2 linked regions of the Marinoscillum sp. 108 genome follow. The protein of the gene in region 1 binds, or shares a complex with, the protein of each later gene. Links are inferred from orthologs where the notes say so. Each region holds a gene or a part of one and is shown in the gene's direction. Other genes may lie near its edges.

What was found.
Region 2: the proteins of GV030_RS02170 (region 1) and trxA are in contact, whole or in part, in an NMR structure (PDB 2IPA), measured with the Bacillus subtilis proteins. The link is inferred for Marinoscillum sp. 108 from one-to-one orthologs.

Annotation. Positions count from the first base shown.
Region 1 is NZ_LR734808.1:522,413-525,557, reverse strand. What follows is about bases 142-2,952. They hold GV030_RS02170 (protein-tyrosine-phosphatase), read left to right. Parts: upstream 142-1,140; coding sequence 1,141-1,764; downstream 1,765-2,952. Other genes in these bases: arsB (ACR3 family arsenite efflux transporter), read left to right, coding at 2,509-2,952; GV030_RS02165 (metallophosphoesterase), read left to right, coding at 1,761-2,486; GV030_RS02175 (DUF6428 family protein), read left to right, coding at 647-1,117; GV030_RS02180 (helix-turn-helix transcriptional regulator), read left to right, coding at 264-599. Outside these bases: more of arsB, read left to right, coding at 2,953-3,145. UniProt on the Bacillus subtilis protein: Catalyzes the reduction of arsenate [As(V)] to arsenite [As(III)]. In vitro, can dephosphorylate para-nitrophenyl phosphate (pNPP).
Region 2 is NZ_LR734808.1:1,788,126-1,791,215, forward strand. The notes cover bases 132-2,887. They hold trxA (thioredoxin), read left to right. Parts: upstream 132-1,225; coding sequence 1,226-1,549; downstream 1,550-2,887. Other genes in these bases: dnaE (DNA polymerase III subunit alpha), read left to right, coding at 132-1,110; GV030_RS07395 (hypothetical protein), read right to left, coding at 1,614-2,276; GV030_RS07400 (AI-2E family transporter), read right to left, coding at 2,442-2,887. Outside these bases: more of dnaE, read left to right, coding at 1-131; more of GV030_RS07400, read right to left, coding at 2,888-3,090. UniProt on the Bacillus subtilis protein: Participates in various redox reactions through the reversible oxidation of its active center dithiol to a disulfide and catalyzes dithiol-disulfide exchange reactions.

The DNA of each region.
Region 1 (3,145 bases):
AATCCATGTACCTCTGTTGTACCCTCTAACAGTTAATTAACTGATAATCAATAAAAAGAACTTTCTGTATCGGCAAGTAATGCCCATTCATCTTTATCAATCTCAGAAAGCCAAAAAGTACATTGGAGAATCAGTGTACATGGATCGAGCATCAAACTGGGTAGTTGATGAAGTATTGAGCTCCATTTGTACCTGATATTGGCTAAGGCCTTGCTTATCTCAATAACTCATCGTAATATTGCAATGACATAATGCAAAGAAAGATGGGCGTAACCAAGACAGACCTTTTTTCAACCGTACAAAACGAAGTAGCCGTGGCAGCAAAGGCATTTGCTCACCCCGCCCGTGTAGCCATCATTCAGCATTTGCTTAGAACCAATGCCTGTGTCAATGGAGATTTGGTGCAGGAATTGGGCCTGGCTCAGGCCACTGTAAGTCAGCACCTGCGTGAATTAAAAGACATTGGCATCATCCAGGGCACCATTGAAGGATCACGCATTAGCTACTGTATCAATCCGGTGCGGTGGGCCGAGATCAAAAGTCAGTTCAATGAAATTTTCAATCAGTTTGATTTGCCCTCTTCACAGGAATGTTGCTAAAAAAAATGGTCTAATCATATCGTCATATTGCAATAACATCACAACACATGAAATTATCAGAAATCAAATCAGCCTTATCCGAAATACAGGAAGTAAAATTCCGCCTACCCAATGGGGAGTATGTTCCTTCACATTTTCACGTCACGGAGGTTGGAAGCATTCAGAAGCACTTTATTGACTGTGGCGGAACGGTGAGAAAAGAGACTGTGGTCAATTTTCAACTTTTCACCGCTGCTGATTACGATCACCGACTGAGTGCTCAGAAACTTCACGCCATCATAGAGCTCTCAGAAAAGCACCTCGGGCTGGAGGATTCGGATGTTGAAGTGGAGCATCAGGGAGAAACCATAGGAAAGTATGGCCTGGAGTTTCAAAATGGCTCGTTTCAATTGACCAACAAACAAACCGATTGCCTGGCCAAGGAAAAATGCGGTATTCCAGTGGAAAAACCAAAAGTCAGGATTTCATCACTTGTTGCTCAGGAAAACGCTTGCACTCCCGGATCAGGATGTTGTTAATCAAAAAAATCAGCTCATAAATCATGCAAACACAAAACTTAGTATATCCCGAACTTCAAATGACCATTGAAAAAGCAAGGGAGCAAAACATTTCGGATGAGCGACTTGCTGTGCTCAAACCAATGATCGAATACATTCAGACCAAAATCGATCAGGGCAAAGAAGTCAACCTCAACTTTATCTGCACCCATAACTCTCGAAGAAGCCAGTTCTCCCAGATTTGGGCACAGACGGCAGCCAACTATTTCGGCATTCCGGCGCTTTGCTATTCGGGGGGTGTGGAAGTTACCGCATTCAATGAGAGAGCAGTAGCATCTATTAAGCGGAGTGGTTTTAGGGTTTCCTCCAAAGGCGACAGCAACCCTATTTATCTCATTTCTCATTCTGATGATAAAGAGCCCATCAAGGCCTTTTCAAAACTCTTCGACGATCCCATCAATCGGGCAGATCAGTTTGCCGCGGTGATGACGTGTTCGCACGCAGATGAGAATTGCCCGTTCATCCCGGGAACAGAAAAGAGAATTCCCGTGCGATATGACGATCCCAAGGAATTTGATGGCACCCCTGAGGAAGCAGAGCGATATGATCAGCGATCAATGCAGATCGCTTCTGAGATGTTTTATACATTCTCACAGGTCAAAAAATGAAAATAGCCTTCTTTTCAGACATACATGCCAATCTGCCCGCTCTCGATGCCTTCTTCAAGGACATTGAACAAGTAAGGCCAGACGCCCTATACTGTCTGGGAGATCTGGTGGGCTACAATGTCTGGGCCAATGAGGTGGTAGAAGCCATAAGAAAACGCCACATCCCTACCATTATGGGGAATCACGAAGAGGCTTTGCTTCTACCCCTCAAAGAAGATGACAGGTCTGCCAAAGGGATCACCGCGAGGTTGCTCACCACGGAAAACAAGGACTACCTGACCAATCTTCCCAGGCACCTGAAACTCGTCTTTGAGACCAACGGGGAGCCTTTCACCCTTTTGCTGGTGCATGGTAGCCCAAAAGCCGTGAATGACTACCTGGTAGAGGACTACCCTGAAGACGAAATCGTAGAAATGATGAAAGCGCAAAATGCACAGTTTGTGTTGTGTGGGCATACACATATCCCATATCACCGAACCATTCAGACAGGAATGGATTACACCCATTTAGTCAATATTGGTTCTGTAGGGAAGCCAAAAGATGGTGACCCCAGGCTGTGCTACGCCCTAATCACCCTGTATGAAAATCTTTCAAAACACAACCCAAATGCGATTCGGGTGGAATTCAGAAGAGTAAACTACGACATAGATGCAGCTGTAAGTGCCATAAAAGAAAGTGAATTCCCTAATGAATTGGCAGATCAACTTCTGCAAGCCAAATAGTTATCAAACCATCATCACAATCATGACCAACAACACAAAAAAACTTAGTTTCCTGGATCAGTACCTCACCCTTTGGATATTCCTTGCCATGGCCATTGGAGTAGGCATTGGCTATTTGTTTCCATCTACCTCCACCTTCATTGATTCGTTTAGTAGTGGTAGCACCAATATTCCCATTGCCATAGGCCTGATCCTGATGATGTACCCACCGCTGGCCAAAGTGAATTACAAGCTGCTACCGCAAGTCTTTAAAAACGTGAAGGTTCTTTCTATTTCGTTGTTGCTCAATTGGATCATCGGTCCTGTTCTGATGTTCATTTTGGCCCTGACCTTCCTGCAGGATTACCCCGAATACATGGTTGGGCTTATTCTGATCGGGCTTGCCCGATGCATCGCTATGGTGCTGGTATGGAATGATCTGGCAGAAGGGAGTAGTGAATACGGCGCAGGATTGGTGGCTCTGAACAGCATCTTTCAGGTGTTTGCATATAGTTTTTATGCCTGGTTGTTTATTACGGTTTTACCCCCCTACTTTGGTTTTGATGGAGCCATTGTGGACATATCCATTGTCACTATTGCAGAAAGTGTAGCCATCTACCTGGGTATTCCATTTCTGATGGGAATCCTGAGCAGAATGGTATTGGTAAAAGCAAAGGGAG
Region 2 (3,090 bases), 1.3 Mb from region 1 along the record:
GAAGAATGCCGTAATCAGGGCATCAAAGTGTTGGGACCTCACGTGAATGAGTCAGGCCTCAACTTTGAAGTGAATGCCGCCGGCGAAATCCGCTTTGGACTGGGAGCCATCAAAGGTACTGGTGAATCTGCCGTGCTGGCAATTATTGAAGAACGAGATGCCAATGGCCCATTCAGTGATCTGTTTGATTTTGCCTCGAGGGTAAACCTCAGAGCTGTGAATAAAAAATCATTCGAAAGTCTGGCTAAAGCCGGAGGATTCGACTGTTTCGATGAGTTTCATAGACGACAGTACGTGGAGCCTGATGAAGAAGGGGCCAGTCTGATCGAAAAGGCCATTCGCTACGCCAATAAACTTCAGCAGGAAGAGGACAGTGCGCAGGCTTCCCTGTTTGGGGGAGGCAGTGAGTCCAATGTAGTGATGCGCCCGCGCATTGGCAAAATAGAGCCCTATGGAGAAATAGAAAAGCTCAACATAGAGCAGGAAATGGTGGGCCTCTACATCTCGGGGCACCCATTGGATCAGTACAAGTTTGAGATGAAATACTTCACCAACACCAAACTCAGCGACCTGGTGGACCTGGAGAAGCTTCAGGGTAAAGAGATCAAATTAGGGGGTATGATCACTGAAGTGGCACATCTCACCACCAAAAAAGGGAAGCCCTATGGGCGCTTCAAAATCACTGGCTACTCAGACAGCCATGAGTTTTTTCTATTCTCGCCCAGCTACCTGGATTTCAAGGCATACCTGGAGAAGGGTTGGTTCATCTACATGACGGGAATTGTGCAAAACAGATGGAGCGGCACCGATCTGGAGTTTAAAATCACCAGCATGGAGCCACTCAGCGATATTCGTGAGCGCATGGCCAAAGGGATAGAACTGCAAATGCGGTTATCCGATGTGAGTCCGGCACTCATCGGAGAGCTGGAGCGCTATGGCCAGAAATATCCCGGAAACAACGTATTCAAGCTCAATATCATGGGTGCTTTTGAGGAGCGAATGATCAATCTGGAGATGATGAGCAGGAAAATATCTGTGGACATCAATGACGACCTCATCAAGGAGCTGGACAGGCTGGAAGACATCAGCTACCGGGTGCTGACCAGCTGATCTTTATCCCTATTGTCCGAGAGACAACAAATGAATACTTAAATAAAAAGTGGATCAACAAAAAGCATATCTTTGCCGTTATCAACTTGAATTATAATTATTAACTGATATAAAAATGGCACATCCATTAGAATTAACTGATCAAAATTTCGAAGAAATAATCAATACCGATAAACCCGTACTTGTGGATTTCTGGGCGGAATGGTGCGGACCTTGTAAAATGATCGCCCCTGTAGTGGAAGAGTTGGCTGCTGACTATGAAGGCAAAGCTGTGATTGGCAAAGTAGACGTGGACTCAAACCCTGAGATTTCTGCAAAGTTTGGCATTCGCTCTATCCCTACCCTTTTGGTATTCAAGAACGGTGAGATCGTGGACAAGCAAATCGGAGCGGTTCCGAAAACTGCACTGAGCGAAAAGCTGGATAAGCAACTGGCTTAATTCCACTTTATAGAAAAGCTTCAAAAAACCGGCCTGGGCCGGTTTTTTTATGTCCTCAATTCCTTCAAAAATAATAGTTGAGAGTGAAAAGTTGGTCAAAAGATATCTTGTTGGCCCATCTCAGATTGAGTCGACTACCTCGCTCTTCCCCCTCTGATATCTCTCCATTTTGCTGATCCTCTTCCCTCCTTTTTCCCTGACTGGCACTCATGACCACCTGAGCCAGATTGGTCTCTATAGAGAGCTGATCAAAAATGAAATAATACAGCCCCATCTTCATATCCATGTGAATGGCATTGGTCCGGATTTCATTCCTCCCCCTAGCATAGGATTCTCCTCCCAGGGTATCATAATGATGGTAAGAGTTCTTCTGAATTGTCCTCAAATAGCCCATTCCAGGCTGCACATAGGCACCAAAATCACCATGGATAGGAAAATAATATTTCAGGAAGGTTCCAAAACCAAAGCTCACGCTACTGCTATTGTTTTCATAATTTCGGTTATAATATTGGCTTTGCTGACTATGATTGGCTGATCCAAGCTCCATATCAATACCCACCATCACATAATCCTTGAAAAAGCGGGCATAGTAGGGTGAAATGAAGAAGTTGCTGGATTGATTTGAATATTCATCACCATAGAAGGATCCTATCACGTTTTCAGGATTATTACTTTCCGTTTCTGAAAAGTTGATAGAGATTCCTCCTCCCAAAATTCGGTTTCCCATTTCAAGGGAGCTTTGAGAATAAGTGAGGGCACATGAAAAAACAAGAACAAACGCAGCAGTATTTTTTTTGGCTCGAAAAGGGCTCATATACGGGTTTTTAGGAGGTGAAAAAACCTAACTCCCGCAAAGAGCATACCAGACCGTTACCTAAATTATTAAAAAAAGTTAATCACGAAATTGCTCGCCCGATTTCTTCTCCATTAATCTCACCAAAAAACCTGCGTCCGATACATGTTCAAGGATCACTTTGATCAGGAAGGTCAGTGGAACAGACAGCAACATGCCTGCTGTTCCCCACATAAAGGCCCAAAAAACCAGGCTAAATAAAATAGTCACAGTATTGATGGAGAGTGAGTCTCCCGTCATTTTGGGCTCTACGATGCTGCCCATAACGATTTGTACGCCTTCCAGCGCTAAAAACAGAAAGAACACCTCGGAAATACTGGTGGCCGTCAGTCCCCCAATAATCAACGGGGGCACGATGGCAATGAGGGATCCCACATAAGGAATATAGTTGAGCACAAAACCTAAAATACCCCAGAGTAAAGCATACTGTATACCAAAAGCCCAGCTAATAAGCCCTATACCCAGGCCTGTCATCAGGCTCACCACGGTTTTCACTTTGATATAAATACTAATCGAATCTTTGACTCTCCGAAAAGTATCCGATGCGGAAGATTCCTCTCCTGCTCCATTTTTGCCCATGATATAGTTAATCACCTTTTCGTATTGGGCAATGGCTCCCAGTAGCCCCGCGAAATAAAGAATGGTCATGAGAAGCTCCGTTGCAAACCCACTCAGCGTATTGAGAAAA